Regions from separate parts of the Kocuria himachalensis genome, predicted to be linked through region 1. Evidence: riboswitches for the same ligand, from Rfam matches in the RefSeq annotation. Region 1 holds a riboswitch; the other holds the start of a gene.
What was found. A riboswitch is a leader RNA that binds a small molecule or an ion and turns the genes downstream of it on or off. The one in region 1 is predicted to bind cyclic di-AMP.

Region 1 (7,451 bases):
CGAGGACGAGGCCGCGGAGCACGCCGCGGCCGGCGGACCCGAGGGCTCCGGCGGCGCATCCGGCGGCGAGCCGGTTCCCGCCGACCGTCCCGCGGCCGAGGACGGGCCCGTCGCGCCGCAGGAGGGCGAGGGGTCCTGACCGCTCCGCCGGGGGCCGCGAGGACGGACGACGCCCCGGAGCCCGCGCGCGGGATGTTCCGGTCCTTCCGGTTCCGCAACTACCGGCTGTGGTTCCTGGGTGCGCTCGTGTCCAACATCGGGACGTGGATGCAGCGCACGGCCCAGTCGTGGCTCGTCTTCGACGAGCTCTCGGACCACGACGCCACCGCCATGGGCGTGGTGACGGCCCTGCAGTTCCTGCCCCAGCTCTTCCTCGCGCCCTGGGCCGGCGTGCTCGCGGACCGCCTCGACCGGCGGCGCCTGCTGCTGTGGACGCAGACGGCCATGGCGGTGCTGGCGGCCGGCCTCGGGGCGCTGGTCCTGGCCGACGCGGCCACCCTGTGGCACGTCTACGGCTTCGCCCTCGCCCTGGGTGTCGTCTCCACGCTCGACGCCCCCGTGCGGCAGACCTTCGTCTCCGAGATGGTCGACGACGCCTACCTCTCCAACGCCGTGGCCCTGAACGCGACCTCGTTCAACACCGCCCGGATGATCGGGCCCGCCGTGGCCGGCGTGCTCGTGGCCTCGATCGGGTCGGGCTGGGTGTTCCTCCTCAACACGCTGACCTTCGGTGCCATGCTCGCGGCCGTCCTCGCGATCCGCACGGACGAGCTGCGCGGAATGCCGCGCTCCGGCCGGGGACGGGGCCAGATCCGGGAAGGACTGGCCTACGTGGGCAGCCGCCCGGACATCGTGGCGGTGCTGGTCACCATCTTCCTCATCGGCACCTTCGGGCTGAACTTCGCGGTGTTCCTGGCCGCCATGGCCGGTCCCGAGTTCGGCCGGGGCCCGGAGACCTTCGGGCTGCTCAACTCGGTGCTCGCGGTCGGCACGGTGGCGGGGGCCCTGCTCTCGGCCCGGCGCCGCAGCGCCCGGCTGCGCTACGTCTACGGGGGCAGCGCCGTCTTCGCCCTCAGCTGCCTGGGAGCGGCGACGGCACCCACCCTCCCGCTGTTCGCGCTGTGGCTGGTCCCCTGCGGACTGTCCTCGCTGACCATCATGACCACCGCCAACGCGTACGTGCAGTCCACCACCTCGCCCGTGATGCGCGGACGGGTCATGAGCCTCTACATGGCCATCTTCATGGGGGGCACCCCGATCGGGGCGCCGGTCGTCGGCTGGATCACCGACGCCCTCGGCGCGCGCTGGGGCATGGGGGTGGCCGTGGCGGCGGGACTCGGCGGAGCCCTGGTCGGCTTCGTCGTCTGGCTCCGGCTGCGCGCGGAGCGCACAGCCGTCGAGGAGTCCGGCTAGCGGGCGGGCCGTCCGCGGAGCTGCTCGACGACGTGGTCCACGCAGGCCAGCAGCCGGGCGACGTCGTCCGGCTCGATGGAGACGAACGTGGCGATCCGCAGCTGGTTGCGCCCGAGCTTGCGGTAGGGCTCGACGTCGACCACCCCGTGGGTGCGCAGGACCGCCGCGACGCCGGCCGCGTCCACGGTGTCGTCGAAGTCCACGGTGGTGATCACGGTGGAGCGGTCCTCCGGGCGGGCCACGAACGGCGCCGCGAAGGACGAGGCCTCGGCCCACGCGTAGACCAGGTCCGAGGAGGCCTTCGTGCGGGCCGCGGCCCACGCCATGCCGCCCTGGTCGTTGAGCCAGCGGACCTGCTCGTCGAGCAGCACGAGGGTGGCCAGCGCCGGGGTGTTGTAGGTCTGGTTCCTGCGGGAGTTCTCCAGCGCCGTGGTGAGCCGCAGGAAGTCCGGGATCCACCGCCCGGAGGCGCCGATCCGCTCGATCCTCTCGATCGCGGCGGGGGAGAACGCGCCCAGCCACAGCCCGCCGTCCGAGCCGAAGTTCTTCTGCGGGGAGAAGTAGTAGACGTCCGTCGCGGCCACCTCCGCGGCCATCCCGCCCGCGGCCGAGGTCGCGTCCACCAGCACCAGAGCGTCGTCCGCGATCCCGGCGGGCCGGGCCACGGGGGCGGCGACCCCGGTGGAGGTCTCGTTCTGGGGCCACGCGTAGACGTCCACGCCCTCCTCGGCCCGGGCCTCGGGGCGGGTTCCGGGGGAGGCCTCCACGATCGAGGAGGCCGCCAGGAACGGGGCGCCGTCGGTGGCCTGGGCGAACTTTGCCCCGAACTCCCCGAACACCTGGTGCTGGGCCTTCCGCTCGACGAGCCCGAGGGTGGCGGCGTCCCAGAAGGCGGTGGCACCGCCCAGGCCCAGGAGCACCTCGTGGCCCTCGGGGAGGCCGAGGAACTGCGCGAGGCCCTCGCGCACCGAGCCCACGAGCTCCTGCACCGGCGCCTGGCGGTGTGAGGTGCCGAGCAGGCCCGCCCCGGCGCGGGCGACGGCCTCGACCTGCGCAGGGCGGATCTTCGAGGGCCCGGCACCGAACCGGCCGTCGGCGGGCAGCAGGTGCTGGGGGATGGTGACGTGTGCGGGCAACGGGCGCTCCCTCGTGGGTGACGTGCGGCGGGTGGCGTGCGGCGGGCGCGACCGACTCGAAGGGGCGCTCGCGCCGTGCGCGCCTCGGCCCATTCTGCCCCACCGGCGGGCGCGGACTCCCCGGGTGCCACCTCCCGTTCGGGCCGCCGCTGGGCTCTCGCACTAAGCTCGGGCGGGAAGACCGGACCGGGCGGGATCCCCGGGCCCGGACGGCCGGACGAAGGATGACTGAGGCATGAGCGACCTGATCGACACCACGGAGATGTACCTGCGGACCGTCCTCGAGCTCGAGGAGGAGGGGATCACGCCGATGCGGGCGCGGATCGTCGAGCGCCTCGACCACTCCGGGCCCACGGTCTCGCAGACGGTGTCCAGGATGGAGCGGGACGGGCTGCTGACGGTGGGCCAGGACCGGTCGTTGTTGCTCACCCCGGCGGGCCGGGAGCGGGCCGTGCAGGTGATGCGCAAGCACCGGCTGGCGGAGCGGCTGCTCGCCGACGTCATCGGCCTGGACCTGGCCCAGGTGCACGACGAGGCGTGCCGGTGGGAGCACGTGATGAGCGAGCAGGTCGAGCGGCGGCTGATGGACCTGCTGCACAGCCCCCGGTACTCGCCGTACGGCACGCCGATCCCGGGTCTGGCCGCCCTCGGCGTCGAGGAGAGCCCCGCCGCGGCGCACCCCTCCCTGCTCGACGCCGCCCGCCGCGACCCGGACGGGCCGCGCACCGTGGCGCTGCTGCCGGAGGTGGTCCAGGCGGACGCCGACCTCCTGGGCGTGCTGAGCGACGTGGGAGTGCTCACCGGGGCGGAGGTCCGGGCCCGGGTGGACGGTCAGATCGTGCGCATCGAGGTGGCGGCCACCGGGCGGTCCGCGGAGGTCGACCTGCGCACCGCCGCGGCCATCCGCGTCCTCGCCCCCTGAGGGACCGGCGGACGCCCCCGGTGACGTCCGCAGGGCGGCCACGTCCGGGAGGCGGCCCCGGAGAAGGCCTGCGGGGTGTCCTCGGAGCGCTCCGGCGAGCAGCTCGTTCGAAGTGTGTGGACGTTCACAAGGTACTTTTCGCCAGTACGGCCCGACCGGGGCTTCGGGCTCGGAGACGCCCTGGTGGGGCGCGGGTTCCTGGGGTCCCCGAACGCCCTGCACAGCTCGTCACACTCGAGAACTCGTAAGCTCTCCTGGATCAATGAGCTGGTATTGAGACTCGTGGTGTTGTGCGGTCGTTATCGGCCGTGATCAAAACGTGACACTTCCGTAATCTGTCATGTACTGTTCAACCCGTGCCGATCACTGGTCGGATCGGCGCCCTCGGAGCACATCGCCGAATTCTGCCGGTGCCCGTGGCCTCTACACAGAAACTGCTTGGCAGAAGCGGGGGAACCAATTTCGGTCCCGGTGATCCGGGTCCTTGGGGTTAAGTCGTTCAGAGCGCGTGCGTTCTGCGGCCGGGTGTCTCCCACCCGAATCCGACAGCTCACCTCGTAGGCAAAGGGAGGAACTCAACCATGTCGCTTTTCAAGCTGAACGCTGCCCGCCACCGTGCCGAGACCACCTCGCACGCCGTGCGCAACACCACCATCGCCGCCGCTGCCGGCGCCGCGATGATCGGCTCCGTGGCTCCGGCCCAGGCCTTCGCCCAGGCCCCCGTCGAGACCGGCGCGGCCTACTCGGCCCCGGCCTCGCTGGCCCAGTACTCCTCGTACACCTACCAGGCTCCGGTCGCCGCGCAGCCCGCCGCTCCCGCCTACGAGGCCCCGGCCCCGCAGCAGACCGCCGCCACCTCGAGCGTGACCCCGCAGTCCACCGCCACCACCGAGATCGCCCCGGCCTCCTCCGGCGGCCTCGTGGGCACCGCGATGTCGGCGCAGGGCGCGGGCTACGTCTACGGCGGCACCGCCTACGGCGCCTGGGACTGCTCCGGCTTCACCCAGTGGGTCTTCGCCCAGAACGGCATCGACCTGCCCCGCACCACGTGGTCCCAGTTCGCGGCGGGCACCCCCACCGCCAACCCGCAGCCCGGCGACCTCGTCTCCCAGAACGGCGGCGCCCACGTGGGCATCTACATCGGCGGCGGCAAGATGATCTCCGCCCTCAACCCGGCCCAGGGCACCCAGGTCCACTCCGTCAACGCCATGCAGCTGGACGGCTACTACACCTTCTGATCCGGTCCGCCGCCCGCGACGACCCCGTTCGCCGCGGGCGGCCCGTGATCACCCCCCTCACGCGCCGAGGCCCGCTCTCCCGGTTCTCGGTGCTGCCTGCTGTCCGCACGGACGGCGCCCCCACTCCTCCGCTCGCCCGGCCCTGCGTTCCCGATCCCGGAACGCACTCCTGCCGGACACCGGTTCACCCCGCGCACCGCCCGGGGTGATCCGTGCTGTCACCGCGCCCTCCGGCAGGCCCGGCTCCGAAAGAAAGTCGCCTGAACTCCTCATGACTCGTGACCTGACCCCCTCGAACGGCATCGGTTCGCTCCTCTCCGGCAAGGCCCGCACCGTGGCCGCCGTGGCGGCCTTCTCCGGTCTGGCCCTCGCCACCACCGTCTCCGTGCAGGCCTCCCCGGCCCAGGACGCCTCCGCCGACGCCCCGCTGTCCGCCGTCGCCGCCGCCACTCCCACTGCGGCGCCCACCGTGTCCCTCGAGCCGGTCGCCCACGTGACGAAGGCGGAGGCGCGGGACGACAAGAAGGCGGAGAAGAAGACCGAGAGGAAGACCGAGAGGAAGACCGAGCAGAAGGTCGACGCCCCGGTCGTCGCGACGCCCGCGGTGGCGGCCCCGGCCCCGGTGGCCGCTCCGGCCCCGAAGCCGGTCGTGCAGGCCGCTCCGGCCCCGAAGCCCGCCGCCGCTCCCGCCCCCCAGCCCGCCGCGGCGCCCGCCCCGAAGCCCGTCGTCCAGGCGGCCCCGGCCCCGAAGCCCGTCGCGGCGCCCGCCCCCAAGCCCGCCGTGCAGGCCGCTCCGGCCGCTGAGCGCACCGTCAGCCCGCAGAGCTCGGCCTCCGGCAAGGGCGCGACCATCTCCTCCGCCGCCATGGGTCAGCTCGGTGTGGGCCAGGACTGCACCGCGCTCGTCACGAACGCCCTGCGCGCTGCCGGCATCAACCACCACGGCTGGCCGGCCTCCTACCTGAGCCTCGGCTCGCAGGTCTCCGCCGGCCAGGCGCAGCCCGGTGACCTCGTCTACTACGCCGACGGCGGCATGGGCGCGGCCCACATCGCGGTCTACATCGGTGGCGGCAAGGCCGTCCACGGCGGCTGGAACGGCGGCACCACCGCCATCTCCGGCGTCAACGTGGGCTCCGGCCCCGTCTTCGTCCGCGTGCGCTGACCGCACGCGAGAGCACCGCTTCGGGTGCGCGGTTCCTGGTCGGCCAGACGGGAACCGCGCACCCGCTGTCGTCCCGGCGTCCACCGCGCCGGCCGCCACGGCGCCCTGTGGGCGGCCGATAGAATGGGCCCATGTCCACCGACTTCAGCCGCAACGCCCGCACGAGCCTCGATCGCGAGTTCGCCTACATGGCCTACGGCATGATCGCCGGCGCCGTGCCCGGCGTCGTGGCCGGTTTCGTCGTCGCCGCGTTCGTGGGCCACGCGGCGATGTGGCTGTCCGTCCTCGGCGGCATCGGGATCGTGCTCGGCCTGGTCACCGGGATCCTGCTCCACCGGAGGCGGCACGACTCGGCCGGGACCGCGGACCCCCTGGAGCGCGGCGCAGCGCCGGAATGACGTGGTCCCGCAGCAGCGGGGCGAGATCCGCGGGGAGCCCGCCGGGGGAGTCCTCGTCCACCGGCTGCCAGCGCAGCTCCTGGATCTCCGCGAGCGGCTCGGGCCGCCCCGTCAGGGGCGCCGTGAACACCGTGCAGCGCACCCATGCGCCGGTCTCGTTCGCCGCCGGCGCCACGAACACCCCGAGCGGGCGCAGCTGAGCGGTGTCCAGCCGCAGGCCGACCTCCTCCGCCGTCTCCCGCACGGCCGCCGCCGCCGGGGACTCGCCCGGGTCCAGCTTGCCGCCCACCAGCATGAAGCGCTCCGTGCCGCGCTTGCGCACCGTCAGCAGCGCCCCGTCGTCGTCCCGCAGGCACACGGCGGTGATGGTCAGCACCTCGGCGTCCGCCGGCAGGCCGTCGGTGGGCCCTTCTGCGGCGACGCGCAGCCGGCCGATCTCGGCCTCGAGGTTGCGGGCCGCCGCCGGACCCCAGCGGCGCTGGGCCGCGGCGGTCCGGAACAGCGGCTGCCGGCCCTGGAGGTCCTCCAGCACGCGCAGCCGGGCCTGCGCGAACAGTGGGCCGGGCACGTGCGCGTACTCCGCCCGCACGCCCGCCACGTAGGCCGCGTAGCCGGCCGGGTCCGCGCCGAGCACCGCGAGGTCGGCGTCCAGGAGCACCGCTCCGACGGTGTCCTCGTCCGCGACCCGGTGCCCGAGGGTGAGCAGGACCAGCCGCTCGACCTCCGCCACGAGCGGTGCGGGGAAGCCGGCGGCGAGCAGCCGGGAGCGGGCCAGCTCCGCCGACTCCCGCTCGTCCGCCCCGGGACGGCCCCGGTAGACCGCGTCGTGGAACCACGCGGCCAGGACGAGGGCCTCGGCCCGGGCGGGATCGAGGCCGGTGCCCGTCCGGAGCAGGTCGACGGCCTCGAGCACCGCCAGCAGGTGGGCGGGGCCGTGGTAGTGCCGGTGCGGCTCGCTCCACCGGTCCACGAGCTCCGCCCCCAGCTCGGGGTGCGCCGGGAAACGGGCGGTCCACCGCCGCCGCAGCACCCGGGCGATCCGGTCCGGACGCGCCCGCGCCGGGACGCGCAGCCCGCTGCGCACGAGCACGCGCGTGAGCTGCCGGCCGTCGACCGGCAGCGCACCCGCGGCGACCGCCGCGGGGTACAGGTCCTCCCGCACGTCGTAGTGGTCCCGGTCGA
Region 2 (7,451 bases), on a different contig from region 1:
GTCGTCGGGGCGCTGGTGGTCAACCTGTGGGAGGAGACCGCCTGGGGCGGGTTCCTCCAGACCCGGCTCACCGCCCGGCACGGGCTGCTGGTCGGCGCGCTGCTGACGAGCCTGCCCTTCGCCGCGATCCACCTGCCGCTGTACCTGGCCGGGGGCTGGAACGAGGAGGTCGCCAGGAACCTGGCCCTGCTCTTCCTGCTCGTGCCCGTCTACCGGTACCTGCTGGGCATGCACCTGCTGGACACGGGCGGCAGCGTGCTGGCCATCGGCATCCAGCACGCCTCCTGGAACGCCGCCGGGAGCCTTGGCGCGGTCGAGGGTGAGTGGCAGGTGCTGGTGGCGGTCGTGCTGCTCACGCTCCTGGTGGCGCTGGAGCGCCGCGTCCGAGGCCGGGGCACACGGCCCCTGGGCCGGGACGCCGAACGCCGGGCGGCCGCCGAGTGGACGGCACCGCGCAGCCGCGGCCCGGGAACCGCGGTCGACGGCCCGGGGTGACCGGACAGGGCCTCCGTCCTTGGCGCCGGCAACGACCGACGCGACATCCGGCGGAGGACCACGCGCACCGCCTCGTCGAAAATACGCCCTGAGTGACGTGGCCCACATAGAATCGAGGCGACCGAGGCAAGGGGCTGGCATGAGCATCGAGGACGAACGGCGTACCCGCGCTGCCGCCCGGGCACCGCACGAGCCGAAGCCGCGCCGCCGCACCCCGCACGACCGCGGTGCACGCGAGGCCAGCCTGGAGTGGGCCCTGGACGAGGTGCGCAAGGTCGGGGTCGAGGCGAGCGACCTGCTGCGCAGAGAGGGCCTGAAGCCGGCCAAGCTTGTGCACGTCCCCCGCGGCGCCAGGTCCTACCCCCTGGTCGGCCACGCGTTCTCCCGGGTCGCGTGCGGCTACGGGTGGCACGTCGTCCGCGGCCTGGTCGTCGGCACGGACGGCCGGCTGTGGACGCGCACGCCGCTGCACGACCCCACGCCGCAGAAGGACCTGGACGCGTGGCGCCTGGACGTGGAGCCTCCCGGCGGGCGGGGCGAGCTGCCCCACCCCGTGCAGTACGACGGGATCTCCCTGCACACCGTGCGCCGGATCTCGGAGCACGAGTACCTGAAGGTCGACCTCATCGAGCGACTCACGGACGGCTACGCGCGACTGCTCATCCTCCACCACCGCCGGAGGTCATGAGCGTCGGGAGCGGTTCCGCAGGAGGCCGAGGAGCACGACCAGGGCCAGGAGCAGGACCATGCCCGCGTAGCCCACCGCCGTGGGCACCAGGCCGATCCGGCCCGCCACGGCACCGGCCGCCACCGCCGGGATGCTGTGGGAGAGATAGCTGACCACGTAGATCGCCGAGAGCAGCCCCGCCCGCTCGTGCGGTGCCGCCTGGGGCAGGAGCGTGCGCAGCACCCCGAGGAAGCCGGCGCCGAAGCCGACGCCGGCCACCACCGTCGCGGCGAAGTACAGCCCCACGGATCCGACGACGAGCGCGGCGACCGTGGCGGCCATGCCCACCACCAGGACGCTCATGCCCACGGCCAGCACCCGCTCCGGCGCCGTCGCGCCGAACAGCAGGATCGCGATCCCGCCGGTGCCCGTCAGCGCCGCGACCACCAGTCCGGTGAGGACCACGGAGTCCGCCCCGGTCAGCGATCGAACCAGGTTGGGCCCCAGGGAGATGATCAGCCCGCCCAGGGACCAGCACGCGGCCGTGGCGGGCAGCACCCACACCGCCGAGCGGCGCACCTGCGGAGGGAAGGAGACCCGCGGACGCAGCGAGGCCAGCGCCCCAGGGGCGCGCTCCACGGTCTCGGGGCCGAACGCCGTGCCCACGAGCTGCAGCACCAGCAGTCCCAGCAGCACGAGGAAGATGAGGTCGATCATCTGCGAAGCGGCCGCGACGATGAGGCTCGAGGCCACCGCTCCCCCGGCCAGGCCGAGAACCGGTCCCGCTCCGGTGATCACGGTCCCCAGCCCCCGACGCTCCTCCGGTTCGAGTTCGATCACGTAGGCGCCCAGCGCCCCGGTCGCGGTGCCCGTCGCCACGCCCTGGACCAGCCGTGCCACCACCAGGGTCACCTCGCTGTCCGCCAGCACGAACACGGCCATCGCGGCGATCTCCAGGACCAGGGCGACCAGCAGCACCGGGCGCCGCCCGAGGTGGTCGGACAGCGCCCCCACCGTGAGCAGCGCGGCGAGCAGGGACACCACGTACGCGGCGAAGATGACGGTCAGCACGACCGGCGGGAAGCCCCACAGGTCCTGGTACAGCGGGTACAGCGGGCTGGGCGCGCTGGAAGCGGCCATGACCACCACCAGCACGGATGCCTGCACCCAGAAGGCCACCTTCGGGGGCAGCACAGGACGACGGCGGGGCGCGGCACCGGAGCGGAGGAACATGCAGGGCCTTTCGGGACGGACCAGGGAACGCGATGTCGTCGCGTCAACCTCACGGTAGCCCCGCCGGTGGATCCCCGGGGATTCACTCCGCCCCGGCGGGATGCCCTCGTCCGGCCCCGACTCCTCAGGAGGCCCGCCCCCGGCCGATCAGGGGTAGAGGCCTCGCGTGCGGTGGGCGTCGGCCACGCGCTCCACGGCGGTGACGGTCGCTGCCTCGCGCAGGGTGAGGCCCCGGGCCGAGGCGACGTCGAGCAGGTGGTGCCAGGCGGAGAGCATGCGGTGCTCGAGGCGGTGGTCGACCTCCTGGCGGGACCACCAGTAGGCCTGGTTGGACTGCACCCACTCGAAGTAGGAGACGACCACGCCCCCGGCGTTGGCCAGGATGTCCGGCACCACCAGCACCCCGGCCTCGGCGAGGACCCGGTCGGCCTCGGCGGTGGTGGGGCCGTTGGCGCCCTCGACGACGACCCGGGCCCGGACCTCGTGGGCGTTGGCGCCGGTGAGCACCCCTTCCACCGCCGCGGGCACCAGGAGGTCCACCTCGAGGGCCAGCAGCTGTTCGCCGGGGATCGTCTCGGCCCCCGGGAAGCCGACGACGGAGCCGATGACGGCCACGTGCTCCTGCAGGGCGCGGATGTCCAGGCCGTCAGCCCGGTGGACCGCTCCGTACTGGTCGGAGACGGACACGACCTTCACCCCGGCCTCGGTGAGGAACAGGGCGGCGTCGGCGCCCACCTTCCCGAAGCCCTGCACCGCCGCGGTGGCCCGCGCCGCGGTGATGCCGACGTGCTCAAGGGCGGCCAGCGCGATGTGCACCACCCCGGCCGAGGTCGCCGAGGCGCGCCCCAGGGACCCGCCGAGGCTCACCGGCTTGCCGGTGACCACCCCGGGCACGGTGTAGCCGGAGGAGACCGAGAAGGTGTCCATCATCCAGGCCATGGTTTGCTCGTCCGTGCCGATGTCCGGGGCGGGGATGTCCTTGTCCGGGCCGATGATCGGCAGGATCTCGGAGGTGTAGCGGCGGGTCAGCCGTTCGATCTCGGGACGGGAGTAGCGGCGGGGGTCCACGGTGATGCCGCCCTTGGCCCCGCCGTAGGGGACGTCGATCAGGGCGCACTTCCAGGTCATCCACATCGCCAGGGCACGGACCTCGTCGAGGTCGACCTGCGGGCTGTAGCGCACCCCGCCCTTGGCCGGGCCCCGGGAGACGTTGTGCTGGACCCGGTGGCCGGTCAGCACCTCCACCGAGCCGTCGTCACGGCGCAGCGGGATGCTCACGGTCATCTCCCGCCGCGGGCTCGCCAGCAGGGCCTGCAGACCGGGCTCGTAGTCCAGGGTGGCCACGGCGGAGGCCAGCTGCGCCTGGGCATCGACCAGTGGGCCCACGGTGTGGGAGGTGATACCGATCCCGGGCAGGGATGACACGTCGGTGGTCATGGCGGCAGGTTCTCCTGAAGGCAGTGAAGGGGAGGTCGCGGCACGAAAGACTCCGCCCTGCGGAGTGTGACGTGCACAACACCAGTGTGAGTCCTTGGAAGCGTCAACAACAGCGATGAATCCTGCGCATGAATCATCAGGATCGCTTATGGGACTCCGGCCGGCACCTGGCGACTCCCGGCCGCTCCGGACAGCCCCGCACTCCGGTGAGTCACGGCACGAGCGCCGGCGCCCCTCCTACCGATCGTCCCGTCGGCGCACGATCTCGGCGATCCAGGCGGGGGCGAACGGGGACGTGCAGTTCGGCGGCGTCGGATAGTCCTTGAGCACCTCCAGGCGCTCTCCGATCTCGACGGCACGGGCCCGGTGCTCCGCGTGCTCGATCCCGATCTGCGCCAGGCAGGTGTTCATCGCCCACTGCAGGCGCTTCGGGGCGGCCTTTATCTGCGCCTCGATGACGTCGAGCAGGCCGGCGAGGTCGAGACCCTCGGGCTTCTTCACCACGCGGTCGGCGGTCAGCGCCCACCCGGCGCTCGCGACGACGGGATCCGGATCGGCCAGCCACGCCACGCGCAGGTCCTCGGCGTGCAGGCTCTTCTTCACCACGTAGTTCACGAACCAGTCGTACACCTTGGGGGCGCGCGTCTCGCGCACCATGGCGTCCAGCTCGTCCCGCTCGAACGCCTTCGGGCGGCAGATCAGCAGCGTTAGCAGTCTCGCCGCGGTGTCGCCGGTCTCCCAGAGCGCGAGCGCGAGGTCCTGCTGCGTCTTCAGCCGCTTCGCAACCGCCCGCAGCTGGGTGAGGTTCACGCCGTGGTCGTCGCCGTGCCGCTCGAGAGCTTTCTTTTTGTGAATTCATGACCGGACCATAGGGCGCACCAAAAGTCATCCTTTCCACCCGGAGGGACAAAACCCCTCCCGTCGATAATCAAGGAATTGGTAAAGCTTTCCCGGTGAATTGCCGCGCCATGACCCAAGTGTCACCACCGGACCTCCCGCTGCAGAGCAAGATGGTGCTCACCCGCCGACACGACCTGCACGGAGCCCCAGGTCAAGAGCACTTTCGTCTTGACTTGAGCCTCCCCGAGGATCTTGGTCAGCGCCCCTCACCGAGCCACGTCGTCTGGCTACGAAGGTGGGATGCTGAGCCGGAAGAGAAACCGAGACACGCCCGTGATCAAAACGAGACTTTCCCGTTATTCTTCGGTTAGTGTTCTCTCCGTGCCGGTCGCCTCACCGATCGGTATCCCTGTGCACATCGCCGAATTCTGCCGGTGCCCGGGGCCCCCAGAAAACATCGCTCGGCAGAAGCGGGGGAACCATGAACGGTCCCTCCCCCGGGACCTAGGGGTTAAGTCGTCAGGGCCCCCATCCTGACGACCGGGTGTCTCCCACCCGCATCCGACAGCTCACCTCGCAGGCAAGAGGGAGGACAACACTCATGCCCATTTTCCAGTCCCGCACGCCCCGCCACCGCGCCCAGAGCTCGTTCCGCCTCGGACGCACCGCGATCCTGGCGGTCGCCGGCGGCGCCTTGGCGCTCAGCAGCGTGGCCCCGGCCCAGGCCGCCTCCGCCGCGGCCCCCCAGCAGCTCGTCAGCATCCAGTCCCAGTCCGACAAGGCCGCGACCATCGCCGCCGCGGCCAAGAACCAGCTGGGCGTGGGCCAGGACTGCACCGCCCTGGTCACCAAGTCCCTGCGCGCGGCCGGGATCAACCACCACGGGTGGCCGGCCTCCTACCTGAAGCTCGGCACCCAGGTCTCCGCCTCCCAGGCCCAGCCCGGTGACCTGGTCTACTACGCCAACGGCGGCATGGGCTTCGCCCACATCGCGGTGTACATCGGCGGCGGCAAGGCCGTCCACGGCGGCTGGAACGGCAACCAAACGGTCATCCAGACCGTCAACGTCGGCTCCGGCCCCGTCTACATCCGCGTGCGCTGACCCCACGCACGTGAGCAGGGAGTGCGGTTTCCGTCCCGACGGAAACCGCACACCCCAATCCCCTGAAGGGATATCCCAGGACATCGTGAGGGGCCGGTCCACGTCCACGAGGACCAGCTGCCCGAACAGGCCACGATGTCCACGGAGATCGACATCCTGCCCATCGACGACGACCCGCAGACGGTCCTCGATCTGTGCGACGAGCTTTCGGCGGTTGCCGGCCAGTGGTCGGACTTCGACCCAACGCACGGCCTCTGCCCTCGTCGATGATGAGCAAGCCGTCCGGGTTTTGGTTCACGAAGGCGCGGGGTCCTCCTGCGCGTTGACGCACGTCGCGGTACGGTTGACCTCGGCTTCGCTGCCTTCGTGCTCTCAGCTTCGCTGCGGATTCGTCCTCGGAGGTTTCGCCGATCGGCGGAACCTCTGAGCACCAATATGTCGAGGTGGAGGGGAAATGGACAACAGCCGCGAAGAAAAAATCGACCAGTGGATTCTTCAGGAGGGCATCAGGACTCATCGGCGCCGTCGAATCATCCCGTCTTCCACCAATCAGATCAGCCACACGCCTGTTGGTACCGGTCTGGACGCGATGGAAAAGGTGGCGTTCTATTTCGGGGACCGACCCGAACTGCCCATCGTCGAAATGGGACAGATCAAGGAGCACGAGGTCACCCTTTCCTTCGGCGAGGAGGTGCACCTGGACGAACCCTTCTATCCTGTCTCCGAGGAATACAAGGACCATTGGGCCATCGCCCACACCGATGCGCTCGCGCTGTCGACCGGCACCGTCTACGGGCAGCAGACCGCAGCACTGACCGCCATCGGAAACTCGGTGGCCGGGGCCAAAGTGCTGGTGAACACCAACCGCTGGGAAGTGCTCGGCTCTGTCGGTCTGGCCCGTTTTACCACCGCCATCATGGTTGGTCAGGTCATGGAGCAGGCCACTGAGCCGTGGGCCAGGAACCAGCACATCTGGCTGGTCGGCTACCGGGAGCTGGGCCCCAAGCTGGTCAGCTTCCTCACCCCGTACCACGATGAATCCCGTTTCCACCTCGTAGAATCAATGGAGCAGATCACCCCGGGGGAACTGCACGGGACATCAGCCACCATCTACGTCATGGGATCCGGCCCTGCCACCATCGAGGCCTACGACCGTATTCGATCCGAGAACGTGGGGCTGATGACCGACACTGTCGTCACCGAGCAGGCGATGTTCATTTCCGAGGACGAGGACGGCGGGGCAACCATCGTCAATGCCGGCCCGAACGGATTGAAGATCTGGCCCCATCTCGTTGCGGAAGGAGACGGTCTTTACGCGGCGATGGACATCACGTGGCACAAGCGCCGGCAGGAAGCCGAATCTGCGGCTGAAGCCGTCGAAAACCTCACGGTGCGGAACTTCCTTCCCGCAGGCGACGCCGACAAGCCGGCTGGGTCCACGAGCATCAGCGTGGAGGAACTCGAAGCCATGCTGGATCGGGAAAGCGTGATTCCCGAGCACGAGAGTAGCCTGGTGGAGAACGGGATGTCGGGGGCGCCCATCCCGGCGCCGGAGCCCGCAACTTCGGCCCCATCGGCTCAGGAGCAGGCCCCCAGGTTCACCCTCGCGCTGTTGGGCAGGCCGCAGATCTACAGTGCGGTCGGTGCCGTAGCCGGCGGTAAGCCCGCTGAAACGGT

Region 2: another riboswitch for cyclic di-AMP. It lies ahead of ACYVM4_RS05195 (NlpC/P60 family protein); the one in region 1 lies ahead of ACYVM4_RS11365 (C40 family peptidase).

The regions. Positions count from the first base shown of each region.
Region 1 is NZ_BAAGPL010000016.1:120,790-128,240, reverse strand. It holds gene ACYVM4_RS11385 (DUF3027 domain-containing protein) at 1-139, shown strand, start outside; gene ACYVM4_RS11380 (MFS transporter) at 193-1,413, shown strand; gene serC (phosphoserine transaminase) at 1,410-2,549, opposite strand; gene ACYVM4_RS11370 (metal-dependent transcriptional regulator) at 2,785-3,471, shown strand; cyclic di-AMP (ydaO/yuaA leader) riboswitch at 3,897-4,047, shown strand; gene ACYVM4_RS11365 (C40 family peptidase) at 4,053-4,709, shown strand; gene ACYVM4_RS11360 (NlpC/P60 family protein) at 4,981-5,871, shown strand; gene ACYVM4_RS11355 (hypothetical protein) at 6,003-6,269, shown strand; gene ACYVM4_RS11350 (DUF4031 domain-containing protein) at 6,187-7,451, opposite strand, start outside.
Region 2 is NZ_BAAGPL010000007.1:32,752-40,202, reverse strand. It holds gene ACYVM4_RS05220 (CPBP family glutamic-type intramembrane protease) at 1-495, shown strand, start outside; gene ACYVM4_RS05215 (hypothetical protein) at 635-1,183, shown strand; gene ACYVM4_RS05210 (MFS transporter) at 1,178-2,395, opposite strand; gene ACYVM4_RS05205 (Glu/Leu/Phe/Val family dehydrogenase) at 2,543-3,832, opposite strand; partial or broken gene ACYVM4_RS05200 (DNA alkylation repair protein) at 4,070-4,666, opposite strand; cyclic di-AMP (ydaO/yuaA leader) riboswitch at 5,082-5,268, shown strand; gene ACYVM4_RS05195 (NlpC/P60 family protein) at 5,274-5,774, shown strand; gene ACYVM4_RS05190 (hypothetical protein) at 5,910-6,044, shown strand; gene ACYVM4_RS05185 (hypothetical protein) at 6,229-7,451, shown strand, end outside.